Regions from separate parts of the Pseudarthrobacter sp. B4EP4b genome, predicted to be linked through region 2. Evidence: predicted binding sites of a transcription regulator. Region 2 holds the regulator's gene; each other region holds the start of a gene.
The links. Region 2 encodes HrcA, which represses chaperone genes, less so after heat shock. Its sites were predicted from a motif close to TTNGCACTCGNNNNNNNCGAGTGCNAA; they were not measured.

Region 1 (5,608 bases), on a different contig from region 2:
CCACCCGGTCCTCCCCGATGCGGGTCAGGACAAGGGTGGCCGTTTTGTTGCCGGCCTTCTTCGCAGCTGCCTTGCCGCCGGGGAGCAGTTGCTTGCGCAGTTCCTCGGGCGTCACGGCGGTGCCGCGCTTTTTGATGTCCAGCACGCCGATGCCCTCCGCCTTCACCCACGCCTTAAGCGCTTTGACGTTGTAGGGCATCACGTCAAGGATCTTGTAGGCCCGCGCGAAGGGAGTGTCCACCAACTGGGGTGCACAAATGTAGGCGATGTGCTCGTCCACCAGGTGCCCGCCCAGTTGAAGCGCGACGTCGGCCACCAGCCCTGCGCGGATCACCGCACCGTCGGGCTCATAGAGGTAGCCCTCTGCCGGACCAACGGGAGCGGCGGGGCCGGCGCCGAAGTCCTCGGGGCTGGTCAGCTCGGCCGCGCCGGCCGCACCCAGGACCAGGGCGGCCCTGCGGATTCCGGGCCGCCGGACGGCGTTGAACCACAGCGCCACCTCGGTCACGTCGCCGGCCACGGAAACCCACTGGGCTTCACAGCCGGCCGGTACGGAGTCGTGCGGCATGCCCGGGCCCATCTTGACCCCCACCGCCTTGCCGGATGCGGCGAGGGACTCCACAAAGGACAGCGGAGGCGAAAAGGCCTCCGGGTCCCAGATGCGTTTAGTGCCGGACGTCGAGGTGACCCGGCGGGCAGGATCCAGCCAGACGCCGTCGATCCCGTCCAAGGGAACAGCTGTGGCATCGGCGTGGACCACCGTGGCATTGGGGAAGGGGATGAGGTTCACTGTGGCGCAGGCCGCCGTCGTCTCATCCATCTCCACCGCGGTGACGTTGATGTCCATGGATGCCAGTGCCATGGAGTCTGCGGCGAGGCCGCACCCCAGGTCCGCCACGTGGCTGATGTTGGCCCCGGCGAACCTCTGGGCGTGGCGGGCGGCGACGTTAAACCGGGTGGCCTGCTCCAGGCCGGCCTGGGTGAACAGCATCTGGCGGGCGAACTCGCCGAATTTCGCCTCGGCCCTGGTGCGGAGCCGGGACTGGGTCAGGACGGCGGAAACCAGTTCGGGGGAGTGCCCGGCCTTGCGCAGCGCCGAGTTCAACTCAAAGGAAGTCTCCTCCTTGTAGGGGCCCAGGGACGCCAGCAGGTCCCAGCCTTCGGGAGTGAGCAGTGGCGCGATCTGGTCCTGGGGAGCGTGAGGCATGCGTTCCAGCCTAGTGGAGCAGGCCCGGGCGGGATGCGGGATAGTGTTGAAACCATGGAAGAGAGCGCAGGCCCCCCGCAGTCCGACGAACCAGCCAAGGACAAGGGGCCCGCCAGATATGCCCGGACAGCTCTGATTGCCGGCGCCCTCGTGGCTGTGGTCTGCATTGGGCTCCTGGTGGTGATCTTCTCCCTGGACACGTTCAATGCAACCGTCTATTCAGTGGGCGGCAACGACATCGCCGGTGACACGCAGGAAGCCCGGGACATCCGGGGGTTGTACGACGGCGCTCGCGCCGGAAGCATCGCTGTGCTGGTTGCCGCGCTGCTGGTGACTGCAGGGGCGGGGGCCCTTCTTTACCGCGAACGGAACTCCGGAGCGGGGGACGGCGAAAGCGGGGAAGACGTCGATTTCGAGGACCTCGGCCGCTGAGGCCCGCCGGCGCTGGTCAGCAGGACTCCGGAGATCACCAAAACGCCGCCCAGGATCTGCGGCAGTGTGATCGGCTGGCCCAGGGCGACGGTGATCAGGGCGGTGAAGACCGCAATGAGGTTCAGGTAGTTGCCCGCGTTCGCGGCCGTGGTGCGTTTCAGGGCAAGGTTCCAGAGCAGGTAGGAACCCAGTGACGGAAACAGGGCAATAAAGGCAAGGGACCAGCCCTCGGAGGGTGTCTGTGGCAGCCCGGCCCCCGTGATGAGGGCCAGCGGGCTGAGGAAGACGGCGGCCATCGCCACCTGGAGCGCCGTGGACGTGATCGCCGGGATATTCACCCTCCGGGCAATGATGGTGTAGAGGCCCCACACCGTGATGGCCGCGAGGATCAGCATTTCCCCTTTGTTGATGGAAAACGTCAGCAACCGGTTGATGTCGCCTCCGGTGAGGACCAGCAGGACACCTGCCAGGCCCAGGCCGATACCCGCCCAGCCCAGCGGACGCGGCCTGTCCCGGAGCAGGATCACGGCCAGCACCACGATCAGCGCAGGGTTGGCCGCCGTCACCAGCGACGCGTTCAGGGCGGAGGTGTGGCCCAGCGCGCTGTAGAGCAGCAGGGTGTAGGCGCTCATGCCCAGGGAACTCAGGAGCAGCAGGACGGGCCAGCGGCGCAGGACGCCCCGCCAGTCCGGGCGCTCCACCAGCTGCGCCAGGACCAGCAGCGGCGCCGCTGCGAGGGTCCAGCGCCAGTAAGTGAGCTGCAGCGGCTGCATTGTCTCCATGGCCGCATGGCCCACGACGAAGTTTCCGGCCCAGAAGAGGGTGGCAAGGATCAGGTAGGCAGCGGCTCGCACCGGTCAAATGTACACATTGAGGGTTCGCAGATGACGAAACTCTGGCACTCGCCTTGACCGAGTGCTAACCCTTACATAGAGTCTTCATTAGCACTCTCCCTAGGAGGGTGCTAATACATGAAGAGCTGCCAGCCAGGCTGCTGCCGGCACCGCGACGACGGTTTGCCAGCCAGGGCGGGAAGCTTTCCAGTCCACGAATTTGCTGACGAAAAGGAGAGGTCCGAGTGTCGGTCTCTATTAAGCCTCTTGAGGATCGTATTGTTGTCCGCCCGCTCGAAGCCGAGCAGACCACGGCTTCCGGCCTGGTTATCCCGGACTCCGCGCAGGAGAAGCCCCAGGAAGGCGAAGTTGTTGCAGTAGGCCCCGGCCGCTTTGACGACAACGGCAACCGCGTCCCGCTGGACGTTGCCGAGGGCGACGTTGTTATCTACTCCAAGTACGGCGGAACCGAAGTCAAGCACAGCGGCACCGAGTACCTCGTGCTGTCCGCCCGCGACGTCCTGGCGATCGTCGTAAAGTAACTCTTTCGGATCCCCGTGCCGCTGGTCATGCCTACTGCTGGTCAGCTGCACGGGGTTCTGTCTTGAAAGGACTGAATCATGGCAAAGCAGCTTGCGTTTAACGACGCTGCACGCCGGTCTCTTGAAGCCGGCATCGACAAGCTCGCCAACACCGTCAAGGTGACGCTCGGCCCCCGCGGCCGCAACGTTGTCCTGGACAAGAAGTGGGGCGCGCCCACCATCACGAACGACGGCGTCACCATCGCCCGCGAAGTTGAGCTGGACGACCCGTACGAGAACCTTGGCGCCCAGCTGGCCAAGGAAGTTGCCACCAAGACCAACGATGTTGCCGGCGACGGCACCACCACCGCAACGGTCCTGGCCCAGGCACTGGTCAAGGAAGGCCTGCGCAACGTTGCAGCAGGTGCTGCCCCCGGCCAGATCAAGCGCGGCATCGAGGTTTCCGTTGAAGCCGTCGCCGCCCGCCTGCTGGAGAACGCCCGCCCCGTAGAAGGCACCCAGGTGGCCAGCGTTGCAGCCATCTCCGCCCAGAGCGATGAGGTTGGGGAGCTCCTGGCCGAGGCTTTCGGCAAGGTTGGCAAGGATGGTGTGATCACCATCGAGGAATCCTCCACCACGCAGACCGAACTGGTCCTCACCGAGGGTATGCAGTTCGACAAGGGCTACCTTTCCCCGTACTTCATCACGGATGCGGACCGCCAGGAAGCAATCCTCGAAGACGCACTCATCCTGATCAACCAGGGCAAGATTTCCTCGCTGCAGGACTTCCTGCCGCTGCTGGAGAAGGCACTTCAGGCCGGCAAGCCGCTGTTCATCATTGCTGAAGACGTCGACGGCGAGGCCCTGTCCACGCTGATCGTCAACCGCATCCGCGGCACCCTGAACGTGGTTGCCGTCAAGGCTCCTGGCTTCGGTGACCGCCGCAAGGCCATGCTGCAGGACATTGCCACCCTCACCGGTGCGCAGGTTGTGTCCCCGGAGCTGGGCCTGAGCCTGGACACCGTTGGCCTTGAGGTGCTGGGTACCGCCCGCCGCATCACGGTCACCAAGGACAACACCACCATCGTTGACGGCGCCGGAACGGCCGAGGACGTGGCAGCCCGCGTGGCACAGCTGCGTGCCGAGCTGACCCGCACCGACTCCGACTGGGACAAGGAGAAGCTCCAGGAGCGCCTGGCCAAGCTGGCCGGCGGTATCGGCGTGATCAAGGTTGGCGCAGCCACCGAGGTTGAGCTGAAGGAAAAGAAGCACCGCATCGAGGACGCCGTGTCCTCCACCCGCGCTGCCCTCGAAGAAGGCATCGTGGCTGGCGGCGGTTCGGCCCTGATCCACGCCCTTAAGGCACTGGATGAGGACCCCGCTGTCAAGGCCCTCGACGGCGATGCAGCAGCTGCTGTGGGCATCGTCCGCCGCGCGCTGGTCCAGCCGCTGCGCTGGATCGCCCAGAACGCCGGCTTCGACGGCTACGTCATCACGGCCAAGGTTGCCGAACTCGAAACCAACAACGGCTTCAACGCCAAGTCGGGCGAGTACGAGGACCTAATCGCCGCCGGCGTGATCGACCCCGTCAAGGTCACCCGCGCAGCCCTCCGCAACGCAGCCTCCATCGCTGCCCTGGTTCTCACCACCGAGACCCTTGTTGTGGAGAAGCCTGCCGACGAAGACGAGCACGCAGGCCACAGCCACAGCCACTAAGCCCCACCGTCGCAAAAAACCGGTCCAGCATCAGCTGGGCCGGTTTTTTGTACCCGGGAAACCCGGGGGAGTTTACTTCTTCACGGCGTAGCGCACATGGGTGGCAAATGTGGAGCTGACGGTTTTGATGATTTCCAGGTCGATATCCTGATCGAAGCCGTCGAACAGGCGCTTGCCCGCTCCCAGGATCACCGGTGCCGTGGACAGCACGAGCTCGTCCACCCGCCCGGCGGCCAGCGCCTGCCGGATCACGTCCGCGCCGCCGCCGATCGACACGTCCTTGCCTCCGGCCTCCGCAACAGCCTGCGCCAGGGCCTCTTCAAGCCCGGACACAAACGTGAAGCCGGACTCTGTCACAGGCTGGTCCTGCACACGGTGGGTAAGCACCATCAGTGGGCCGGGGAACGGGTTGGTTCCTCCCCACGCTCCGGCAGCGTCGTACATCCCGCGGCCCACAATGCCGGCGCCCAGGCCGGCAACAAGTTCGTCGTAGAAGTCCTTGTCGGGGCCCTGCATCGCGAAGTCGTGTCCGCCGTCGTAGGTCCAGGGGCCACCCATCACCCAGTAGTGCAGCCGTTCGCCGCCCTTGCCCAGGCCGTAGGCTGGCCCGTCGTCGGGGCCGGTAATAAAACCGTCAACCGAGGTGGTGATGGCCGCGATGACCCTTGCCAAGGCTGTCAGCCCATCTCCCGGGTTTCGACCTCGCCTGCGCGCTCGTAGACCAGGGACACCGCCCCTTTCGGGAAGCTTCGTGCCGGCTCGGCGAGGCGGAAGGAGGCGGGGATGGTTCCGGCGTCGAAGAGGCGCTTGCCCTGCCCCAAGGTGACCGGGTAGAGCCAGATGTGGAGGCGGTCCAGCACGTTGGCCGCGAGCAGCGAGCGGATGAGGACGCCGCTGCC
Region 2 (5,608 bases):
CGTTCAGGCTGCGGGCGCCGCCCAGCGGCCCAGGACATCGCTGGCAAGCACGACGGCGGCGGGGCCGGCGGTTGATGAGCGCAGCACATGGTGTCCCAGCAGGGCAGTCACGGCTCCCTGGCCGCACAGTTTCGTCACCTCGCGCTGGCTGATGCCCCCTTCGGGGCCGACAATCAGGAATATTTCCCGCGGCCCTTCTACAGCATCATTCGAGAGCCACGATTCCAGGACCAACCGCAGTGGACGCGCGGCGTCCTCGTGCAGGATAACGGCGAGGTCGGCCGCCCCGGCAGCAGCAGCGAGACCGGCAGTGTCGACGGCGGCACGCACCTCGGGGATCCAGGCCCGCCGGGCCTGCTTGGCAGCCGCGGTAACTACAGACTGCCACTTTGCATGCGCCTTGGCCGCCCGGTCCCCCTTCCAGCGCACGATGGATCTTTCGGACTGCCACGGTATAACGGCGTCGATCCCCAGTTCGGTGGCGGTTTCGATGGCCAGCTCATCCCGGTCGCCCTTGGCAAGGGCCTGGACCAGCACCAGCCTGACGCCAGGCCGCTCCTCAATCACCACGGACGTGCATTCGACCTCGAGCCCGGCCGGGGAGGCTGCCAGCACTTTCCCGCTCATCCGGGTGCCGGCGCCGTCCACGATGTCCACGGGCTCGCCGGGAGCCAGCCGTTTGACGGTCACTGCGTGCCGGGCCTCAGGTCCCGCCAGGACAAAACGCCCTTCGGGTGCCATCTGGTCCAGGGACCCGGACGCCGTGAAAAAGACGGGGTTGCTCACCGCTACAGGTTACCGAACCGGTCCCGGAGCTTGGCGAACATACCGCCACTGGCGGCCAGTTTGCCCTCCGTGATTTGCTCGCCGCGCAACCTGGCGAGCTGGCGCAGCAGGTCCTCCTGCGCCGCGTCCAGTTTCGCCGGCGTCTCCACCTGCAGATGGACCTTCAAGTCACCACGGCCGTAACCGCGCAGGTGGGTCACGCCCAGCCCGCGCAAGGTGATGATTTCGCCGGACTGCGTTCCTGCCTTCACGTCGATCTCCTGGGGACCGTCGAAGGTTTCCAGGGTGACGTCTGTTCCCAGCGCGGCTGCGGTCATGGGGATGTTCAGGGTGGCGTGCAGGTCGTCGCCCTCGCGGACATAGGTGGCGTCGTTGTTGACGCGGATCTCAACGTACAGGTCTCCGGCGGGGCCGCCGGCAGGACCGGCCTCGCCCTGGCCGGAGAGCTGGATGCGGGTGCCTGTGGCAACGCCGGCGGGAACCTTGATGGTCAGCGAACGCCGGCTGCGGATGCGGCCCTGCCCGCTGCACTCGTTGCAGGGGTCCTTGATGACGGTGCCGAAGCCTTCGCAGGTGCCGCACGGGGCAGCGGTCATGACCTGGCCCAGGATGGACCGGACCGCCCGCTGGACCTGGCCGCTGCCGCCGCAGATGTCGCAGCGCTCCGGGTGGGTGCCGGGGCGGCAGCACGAGCCTTCGCACGTTGGGCACACCACTGCCGTATCCACTTCGAGCTTCCTGTTGACGCCGAAAACGGCGTCGCGAAGTTCGATCCGGACGCTGATGAGGGCGTCCTGGCCGCGCCGGACACGGGATGCGGGCCCGGAGGAACCGCCGGCGCCAAAGAACGTATCGAAGATGTCCTGGAAGGCGAAGCCCTGGCCGGCGTAGGCTCCCCCGCCGAACCCGTTGTCCGTGCCGTTCTCGTTGCCGGTGGTGTCGTACACCCGGCGCTTCTGGGGATCGGAGAGAACTTCGTAGGCGTGGGTCACGGCCTTAAAGCGGTCTGCCACATCTTCGCCGGGGTTAACGTCCGGGTGAAGGGTGCGGGCCAGCTTGCGGTAGGCCTTCTTGATCTCTTCCCCGGTTGCATCCGGTGAGACTCCAAGGACTTCGTAGTGGCTGCTCAAAGTTCGTATCTCTTCCTTGTTGTTTTGCCTGCAGTTGTACTGCGGGCGCTACTGTTCGTGCCTGGCCGCCGGACGGTTCGGGTCAGGGACCTAAAATCCGTGACAGGTACCGGGCGACGGCCCTGACCGCGGCCATGGTGGTGGGGTAGTCCATCCTCGTGGGGCCCAGGATGCCAATCTTCGCGACACTGTCCGGCCCGTACCCGGTGGCCACCACCGATGCCTCCGCCAGGCCGTCGTACGGGTTCTCGCGGCCGATGCTGACGGCCACCCCACGGTGGTCCTGTGCCATCTCGCTCAGGAGCCGCAGCATCACCACCTGTTCCTCCAGCGCCTCCAGCACGGGGCCGATGCTGAGCGGAAAATCCACGTTGGAACGGGCAAGGTTGGCTGTCCCGGCCATCACCATGCGGTCCTCCCGGCTGCTGTGCGCCAGGGCTTCCAGCCCGTGCGCCAATGCCTGGGCTGCCTGCCGCTGTGCGGGGGCGACGCCGGACACCACTGCGGGCAGCGACTGCGTCAGCTGGCTCAGGGCAGTCCCGCCAAGGGATGCCAGGAAATGCGTGCGTAAAGTACCGAGGACGTCGTCGCCAAGGTCCTGCCCGACGTCGATGACCCGCTGCTCCACCTTGCCGCTGTTGGCGATCAGCACCACCAGCACCTTCCGCGGTGCCAGGAGGACGAATTCGATATGCCGGACCAGGGCTCGGTTGAGGTGCGGATACTGGACCACTGCCACCTGGTTGGTCAGCTGGGACAGCAGCCGGACGGTGCGCTCCAGGACGTCGTCGAGGTCGTCTGCCCCTTCCAGCAGGGACTGAATGGCCCGGCGTTCGGCCTGGGACAGCGGCTTGACCGCAGAAATCTGGTCCACAAAGAGCCGGTAGCCCTTGTCCGTGGGAATGCGGCCTGCGCTTGTGTGCGGGGCTGTGATCAGCCCTTCGTCCTCAAGTGCGGCCATATCATTGCGAATGGTGGCGCTGGAGACACCAAGATGGTGCCGTTCCACCAGGGCCTTGGACCCGACGGGCTCGCGCGAGTGGACATAGTCCTCCACGATGGCCCGCAGTACTTCAAGCTTGCGCGGTTCGCTCACACTCCACCTCCATCCAGGGATCAGGGCAGCCGTTCCGCCCGCACCGTACCTCACAGGGGTTAGCACTCGACATGCCTAAGTGCTAACAGTCTATTATGACTCGCCCCGTTGTTAGCATTGGTACCGCTCCGGGCGAAATTCCGGGCCCGGATCCAGCACGAAGCGGAGTTCATCCATGCAATACCAGAACTGGGGAGCCCAGGACCTGACGGCACCTGCACGAACGCAACTGCCCGAAGTGCCGGTGGAGCGCGGCATGGTACTGGAGGAGGTCCAGTCCGGCTGGGTAGGCGCAGTGACGCGGGTGGAAAAATCAGGCGGCATGCACGTGGTGGCCCTGGAGGACCGCCGGGGCAAGTCCAGGTCCTTCCGGCTGGGTTTCGGTTTCCTCCTGGAAGGCCAGCCCATCCGGCTGATGCCACCGGTACCCAAGCAAACCCAGGCCGGGGGCCCGGCCGGCGGCCGGACAGCATCCGGTTCGGTGCGGGTGGCGGGCCAACGGGCACAGGTGGCCAAGGCGAGCCGCATCTGGGTGGAAGGAAAGCACGACGCCGAACTGGTGGAGAAAGTATGGGGCGATGACCTCCGGGTGGAGGGCATCGTCGTCGAACCCCTGCACGGCATTGATGACCTGGCGGCGGCGGTTGCCGGTTTCAGGCCCGGTCCCGGGCGGCGCCTGGGCGTGCTCGTGGACCATTTGGTGCCCGATTCGAAGGAGTCACGGATCGCGGATGCGGTCATGGCCTCCCCCGGAGCCGCCGGCAACGTGCTGATCGTTGGCCACCCCTATGTCGACGTCTGGCAGGCGATCCGCCCGTCCGTCCTGGGCATTGAAAAGTGGCCCGAAGTGCCGCGCGGGCAGGACTGGAAGACCGGCATCCTCAAGGCGTTCGGGTGGCCGCACGCCACCAAGGAGGACACCGGGCTGGGCTGGCAGAAACTGCTGGGCGCAGTGCGCACCTACGCGGACCTGGAAGCGTCGCTGCTGGGCAGGGTGGAGGAAGTAATTGACTTCCTCACTGTCCCCTGAACTGACAGGATCCAGCGGCAGGACGTCGGAGCGGGCGGCTTCACCAAGTATTCTTGGTACTGCGGTGTCTGCTTCTGGCAGTGCCTCAGCAGATATTGGCATTCTTACCCAGCACCATTGCACTTTCGAAGGAACAGACTGTGGCAGAAAACGCACAAGATCACAGGGACAGCCAGGGCGGCGAGGGCCGTTCGGAGTACCATGGCGTCCCCGCGAATGCGCTGCCCCTGACGGCCAGCGAAGACAGGCAGTGGGCTACGCTCTCGCATTTCGGCGGGATCCTGGGCTGCGTCCCTGCACTCCTGATCTACCTGATCTTCCGTGACCGGGGGCCCTTCACCGCGCAGGAGTCCAAGGAGGCGCTGAACTTCAGCCTGCCCCCAACCATCGCCGCCGTGCTCGCCAACATCCTGGTGTTTGTGCCGGTCGTGGGCAACATCTTCGCCGTCATCGCAACCTTGATCTGGATTGCCCTGACGTGCTTCTCGGTGGCGGCCGGAATCCACGTGAACCGTGGCCAACCGCACCGCTACCAGTACAACCTCCGCTGGATCAAGTAGCGTTCCAGCAACACGGGGTCACTCCCTGCCCAATAACCAGGCGTTGTTGGGCAGCGAGTGACCCCGCGTTGGTGTTGGCGGATCTAGTCCGGGAGGACCCGGCGCACCACCGCATCGGCCAGGAGCCTGCCCTTGAGAGTGAGGACCAGCCGGCCCCGGAAGGCTGCCGCCGGCTCCACCAGGCCGTCCGCGATCAGGCCGGCCACTTCGTGCCTGCCGTCGGCACCGAGGGTGGAGACAGCCAGCCCTGACTGCAGCCGCGCCTCAAGCATCACCCGCTCCACGTTCCGGGTTTCCAGGTCCAGGGTTTCCCGGCCGGCGGCAGGCGAGAGGCCCTGGGCCAGGCGGCCTGCATAGGCCGTGGGGTGTTTGACGTTCCACCAGCGGACGCCGCCCACGTGGGAGTGTGCACCCGGCCCGATCCCCCACCAGTCATCCCCGCGCCAATAGGCGAGGTTGTGGCGGCAGGCCTGCTCCGGCGTGCGGGCCCAGTTGCTGACTTCATACCAGCCCAGGCCGGCTTCGGTGATCAGCTGATCGGCCAGCTCATACTTGTCGGCGTGATCATCGTCGTCAATACCGGCAACTTCGCCACGGCGGATCTGGGCCGCAAGCTTGGTCCCGTCCTCAACGATCAGCGCGTAGGCGCTGATGTGGTCGGGCTCGTAGGACAGCGCGGTTTCCAGGGAGTGGCGCCAGTCAGCGAGCGACTCCCCCGGCGTCCCGTAAATCAGGTCCAGGCTCACTGCCAGTCCCGCTTCGCGTGCCCATTGCACCACCTGTGGAACGCGGCTTGGGGTGTGCGTCCGGTCCAGGACTTTCAGGACGTGCGGGACGGCGGACTGCATGCCGAAGGAGACCCTGGTGAACCCTGCCTCTTTCAGGACCGCGAGGGATTCGGGCGTTACCGAGTCCGGATTGGCCTCCGTGGTGACCTCGGCGCCGTCTTCGATGCCCCACTGGTCGATGGCCCGGCGGAGGATCAGGGCCAGGTCTGCGGCGGGCA
Region 3 (5,608 bases), on a different contig from region 2:
AGTTCTTTACGACCGCCTCACGCCGCAGGCAGCTGCTGACGCATTCAAAAAGGAAGTTGAAGGAATGCTGGCCAGCGCCAGGAAGTAAAACTCCTGCTGGACAAAACAAATGCGGCCCCCTCGCAAGAGGGGGCCGCATTTATGTATTCGCGGGACCAGGCCCGGCAGGGAAGGCTTAGAAGCCGCCCATGCCGCCCATGTCGTCGCCGCCGCCAACCGGGGCAGCGTTCTTCTCGGGCTTGTCGGCCACAACTGCCTCGGTGGTGAGGAAGAGACCGGCAATGGAGGCCGCGTTCTGCAGGGCAGAGCGGGTCACCTTGACGGGGTCGTTCACGCCGGCAGCCAGCAGGTCGACGTACTCGCCGGTTGCGGCGTTCAGGCCGTGGCCTGCGGGCAGGCCGCGGACCTTGTCGACAACAACGCCCGGCTCCAGGCCGGCGTTGAAGGCGATCTGCTTCAGCGGGGCATCGATGGCAACGCGGACGATGTTCGCACCGGTTGCTTCGTCGCCGGACAGCTGGAGGTTGGCGAATGCCTTGGCACCGGCCTGGATGAGGGCCACGCCGCCACCGGCCACGATGCCTTCTTCAACAGCAGCCTTGGCGTTGCGCACTGCGTCTTCGATGCGGTGCTTGCGCTCCTTGAGCTCAACCTCGGTTGCGGCACCGGCCTTGATGACTGCAACGCCGCCGGCCAGCTTGGCCAGGCGCTCCTGCAGCTTCTCGCGGTCGTAGTCCGAATCCGAGTTTTCGATCTCGGCGCGGATCTGGGCCACGCGGCCGGCGATCTGGTCGGCGTCGCCGGCACCTTCGACGATGGTGGTCTCGTCCTTGGTGACAACAACCTTGCGTGCCTTGCCCAGGAGCTCCAGGCCGGCGTTCTCCAGCTTGAGGCCAACTTCTTCGGAGATGACCTGGCCACCGGTGAGGACGGCGATGTCGGCGAGCTGTGCCTTGCGGCGGTCACCGAAGCCCGGAGCCTTGACGGCGACGGACTTGAAGGTGCCGCGGATCTTGTTGACGATCAGGGTGGCCAGGGCCTCGCCCTCGATGTCCTCGGCGATGATCAGCAGCGGCTTGTTGGACTGCATGACCTTTTCGAGGACAGCAACCAGTTCCTTGACGTTGGAGATCTTGGAGTTGACGATCAGGATGTACGGATCCTCGAGGACCGTTTCCTGGCGCTCTGCGTCGGTGACGAAGTAGGCGGAGATGTAGCCCTTGTCGAAGCGCATGCCTTCGGTGAGCTCAAGCTCCAGGCCGAAGGTGTTGGACTCCTCGACCGTGATGACGCCTTCCTTGCCCACCTTGTCCAGGGCTTCGGCGATGAGGGCACCGATTTCCTCGTCACCGGCGGAGATGGACGCCGTTGCGGCGATCTCTTCCTTGGTTTCGATTTCCTTGGCGGAGTTCAGCAGTTCGGCGGTGACGGCCTCAACGGCCTTCTCGATGCCGCGCTTGAGGGACAGCGGGTCGGCGCCGGCAGCAACGTTGCGCAGGCCTTCCTTAACCAGTGCCTGTGCCAGCACGGTTGCCGTGGTGGTACCGTCGCCGGCGACGTCGTCCGTCTTCTTGGCAACTTCCTTGACCAGCTCAGCGCCGATCTTCTCGTAAGGATCGTCCAGCTCGATCTCCTTGGCGATGGAAACACCATCGTTGGTGATCGTGGGGGCGCCCCACTTCTTCTCGAGGACGACGTTGCGTCCACGCGGGCCGAGGGTGACCTTAACGGCGTCGGCGAGGATGTTCAGACCCCGCTCAAGGCCGCGGCGTGCCTCTTCATCAAATGCAATGATCTTGGCCATAACGGCAGTAGTCCTTTCGGGACAGTCGTTAAGAATGAACCTTCGCTGCAGTGCCCGCGACGGACGATCCTTCGCCATCGGCCTCTGTATGCCTCCGGCTGCGGATCTCACTCCAGTTAGGTGTTTCTTCGCTCCTCGACCGGTGCAGCGCGCCGCGGGCCGGAACCAGCTTTGCTTTAGCAGTCGGTACGTCAGAGTGCTAACTCAATAATTAGCACTCCCCACGTTAGAGTGCAAGCGAATAAGCCTGCTTTGCCCCGTTTAGCCGAGGGCGAAGCTCAGCCCGCTGCCCGTCCGGCGGTCTCCCGGCCGCTCGGCACAGGATTGTTGTCGGCCGCGTAGGTATAGACGGTAAAGGTGGCGGTGGTGATGTCCCCGTTGGCGTCGAAGGCAATCGGGCCCGATTCGCCGTCGTAATTAATATCGGGGCGGGTCATGAGCGCTGCCCGGCAGTCCTTGTAGGTCAGGCAGGCATCGGCCTCCGGTTTCCCGGAGGATCCTTCCACCGCTCCTCCGGAGGCGGAGATCAGGTTGGCGGCGATGGAGCGTCCGGCGTCATCCTGCGCCCTGGCGGCAGCCAAGGCGGCAACGGTCACAGCGTCGTAGGCCTCGGCGGCGTAGGACACATCCTTCAGGCCTGCGTCCACCGTGAGCAATCTGGCCTGAAAGTCGGCGTCGGGAAGCTGCCCGGCAACCACCGCGCGGGCGCCATCGAGGAACTTGGCGGGCAGCCGGGAGCTGTAGCGGGCAAAGGCACCGTCGCTGAGGATGATCCGCTTCCCGTCCACACCGGCGTTGGCGAGTTCGGCCAGGACACCCTGGGCACCGTCCCGGGCGATGACAATCACAGCATCCGCCCGGGCCTTGCCGACCTCCGCGGCAGCAGGGCCAGCCTCGCCCGGTTTGAAGTCTTTGGTGGCTGCCACGTGCATTCCGGCCTGTTCCGCAGCGGTGGCGACGGCGGCTGACACGTCCGTGCCGTAGGAACCGTCCTGGTGCATCACGGCCACAGTTGTGGCGCCGGCGTCCTTGGCGAGCTTCACGAGGACGGGGCCCTGTGCGACGTCGGCAGCTGCGGTCCGGAAGTAATAGCCGCCGCTGTTGGAGGTGCTGAGGCCGGCGGCCGTGTTGGCGGGCGAGATGAGGGGTGTCCGGGCGCGGGACAGGATGTCTATTGCAGCGGCGGCGTGGCTCGAATCGGTGGGGCCGATCACAACGTCAGCTTTTGCGGAAACGAGTGCCTGGGCCTGCCCGGCGGCATCCTGGCCCGTTTCGGTAGGCAGCAGCTCCACCGGCTTGCCTTTGTGGCCGCCCGCGGCGTTGATCTCCTGCACGGCGAGCCTGGCGGCAGCGAGCTGGGGTGCGTTCAGGAAGGAGTTCTCGCCGGTGCTGTCCAGGATCAGCCCGATCCGCAGGGTGCCGTCCCCGGACGCCTCCGCCGGTTCCACCCTCGCGTTGCCGGTGGCACCGGAGCAGGCGGTCAGGGCGAGGGTTGAGCAGGCGGCAGCTGTGATGAGTGTCCGGCGGATGCCCGCGGGACGGAGGAAAGCGCTGTTCACTCGGCCGGCCGGACGCTTTCGGCCTGCGGGCCCTTCTCGCCTTCGCCGACTTCGAGCTCCACGCGCTGGCCTTCGTCGAGGGCCCGGTAGCCTTCGCCCTGGATGGCGGACCAATGGACAAAGATGTCATCACCCGTGCCGTCCACGGTGATGAAGCCGTAGCCCTTTTCCGCGTTGAACCATTTGACGGTCCCCAGTGCCATGTCCGACCACTCTTTCCATTGTGTCCGGGTGTCCACGCCGCGATATTCCGGCTGGCCCGAACCGAACCTGAAAATCACTCTAGCCAACTCCGTGCCCCCGGGGCGGGACGGCTCCGGGACAGCCGGCAATAGTTATTCAGGCGTAACAGCCGGGCAGGCAGGCAGGTGCGCGGCCGCCAGGACGGACGCTGTCTACCGGTAGCCGGGCCCCAGCACCACAACCAGGGGCACCTGGAATTCCGTGCTGTTCACCAGCGTGGGGATACCAAGGAGCTCTGCCAGCGCCTGGGCGCTGGCCAGCTGGCCTGCTCCCGAGTAGAAAATGGTGGACCTTTGCTGTGGCGAACCGGCCCAGTTGCCCACCTGCCCCAGCGTCCAGCCGTCAGCCTGGACCGTACCGCCAACCCGGCTTGCCAGCCCTGCGGTGCCCGCGGCGTTGTAGATGGCTACAGCCTGGGCTTTGTTGATCAGTGCAGGGGCCTCGGCAGATGCGATCGGTGCGGATTTGGCCTCGGCGCTTGCTTCGGGTTCAGCCGTCGCGGAAGGCTGGGCATCAGCGGACGGAGAAGCGTCCGGAGTTGCCGAGGGCGTGGATCCGGTGCCGGCCAGCGGCGCTGCCTCCTGGCTGACGGAGGCCTGGTCACCGGCTGTGGCGAAACCCAGCTTGGGAAGGATCAGGAAAGACACCAGCCCAATGGCCAGTGCTGCCACGCCCACGGCGAGGATAGGCCACAGCCGCACCCTGACGGGGGCGGAAGCCGTGCGGTGGACACCTTGTCGCGAAGCAGTCTCCGGGACCTTGTCGAATTCATCGCGGGCATATCTGGTCATGGTGGATGACATCCTTGTTGGTTTGCTGCTGGAGGGCACAGCGGGAGCGTCTTACGCGTCGGACCCCAGGCGCCGTGCGGTACGTGCACGGTGACGCGACGTACGTAGTCTACGCAATCGCTTGACCAGCATGGGATCGTGGGCCAGCGCATCCTCGGTATCGATGAGGGCGTTGAGCAGCTGGTAATAGTGGGTCGCGGAGAGGTCAAAGAGCTCCCGGATGGCCTGCTCCTTGGCACCGGCGTACTTCCACCACTGCCGTTCGAGGGCGAGCATCTGCTGCTCCCGCTCGCTCAGCGGCGAGTCACGGAGCGAGAAATCCGCCAGGAGTGAATGCCGTGGTTCCTGCTCCGGCAGGTGCTCCCGGGCTGGCTCCGCCACTGCATACTCCTTTGCTGGTTTACAAAAATGTCTGACCCCCATGCTACGGGCGAATAACACCAATGTCATTTGCACACGGCCTGGCTGCCGGCCCCCACCCTGGGCGTCCCTGCAAGAATGGGACGGTGTTTGAATCAGATGCTTTGTTCGAACTGGCGCAGCAACCGGCGGATGCAGTGGGTTTCGCGGAGCTGGCGCTGCTCCCCCTGGATGAGCTTATGGCACCTGACTGGGCTGCTGCTCTGGCGGGAGTGGAAAGCGAACTCCGCCACGTGCTCACCTTCCTTGCCGGCGAAGTGGCAGCGGGGCACCAGGTCCTGCCGGCGCCGTCGAACGTCCTGCGGGCCTTCCGGCAGCCGCTCGCGGACGTGAAGGTGCTCATTGTTGGCCAGGACCCCTACCCCACGCCGGGGCATGCGGTGGGGCTTTCCTTTTCGGTTGACCCGCGCACGCGGCCAATCCCACGGAGCCTGGCAAATATCTACCGCGAGCTGGAAGCGGATCTCGGTGTGCCCGCCCGGGTGCACGGGGACTTGTCCGCCTGGGCTGACCAGGGCGTGCTGCTCCTGAACCGGGTGATGACGGTGCGGGCGGGCTCCCCCGGCTCGCACCGCGGCAAAGGCTGGGAGAAGATCACGACGGCGGCCGTCACCGCCGTCGCAGGCCGGCGCCGTCCGGACGGGTCACGGCAGCCCCTCGTTGCAGTGCTGTGGGGCAAGGACGCGGACAGCGTCCGCCCTCTGTTGAACGGGGCGCCCGCGGTGGCGAGCGCCCACCCCAGCCCGTTGTCCGCGTCCCGCGGCTTCTTTGGTTCCCGCCCCTTCAGCCGG

Region 1: groES (co-chaperone GroES) is a predicted target of HrcA. The motif match lies at 2,535-2,561, and genes of this name have one in related genera.
Region 3: groL (chaperonin GroEL) is a predicted target of HrcA. The motif match lies at 1,981-2,007, and genes of this name have one in related genera.

The regions. Positions count from the first base shown of each region.
Region 1 covers NZ_VHIJ01000040.1:13,819-19,426, forward strand. Annotated here, with positions in the region: gene FNL14_RS15065 (class I SAM-dependent methyltransferase) at 1-1,207, opposite strand, end outside; gene FNL14_RS15070 (hypothetical protein) at 1,262-1,639, shown strand; gene FNL14_RS15075 (DMT family transporter) at 1,564-2,493, opposite strand; gene groES (co-chaperone GroES) at 2,718-3,014, shown strand; gene groL (chaperonin GroEL) at 3,093-4,709, shown strand; gene FNL14_RS15090 (dihydrofolate reductase family protein) at 4,782-5,381, opposite strand; gene FNL14_RS15095 (dihydrofolate reductase family protein) at 5,387-5,608, opposite strand, start outside.
Region 2 covers NZ_VHIJ01000023.1:51,934-57,541, forward strand. Annotated here, with positions in the region: gene FNL14_RS08650 (16S rRNA (uracil(1498)-N(3))-methyltransferase) at 4-786, opposite strand; gene dnaJ (molecular chaperone DnaJ) at 789-1,916, opposite strand; gene hrcA (heat-inducible transcriptional repressor HrcA) at 1,999-3,012, opposite strand; gene FNL14_RS08665 (DUF3097 domain-containing protein) at 3,188-4,042, shown strand; gene FNL14_RS08670 (DUF4870 domain-containing protein) at 4,183-4,602, shown strand; gene hemW (radical SAM family heme chaperone HemW) at 4,686-5,608, opposite strand, start outside.
Region 3 covers NZ_VHIJ01000030.1:74,816-80,423, forward strand. Annotated here, with positions in the region: gene FNL14_RS10920 (ABC transporter substrate-binding protein) at 1-88, shown strand, start outside; gene groL (chaperonin GroEL) at 176-1,804, opposite strand; gene FNL14_RS10930 (ABC transporter substrate-binding protein) at 2,083-3,363, opposite strand; gene FNL14_RS10935 (cold-shock protein) at 3,360-3,566, opposite strand; gene FNL14_RS10940 (LytR C-terminal domain-containing protein) at 3,759-4,397, opposite strand; gene FNL14_RS10945 (DUF3263 domain-containing protein) at 4,449-4,778, opposite strand; gene FNL14_RS10950 (uracil-DNA glycosylase) at 4,904-5,608, shown strand, end outside.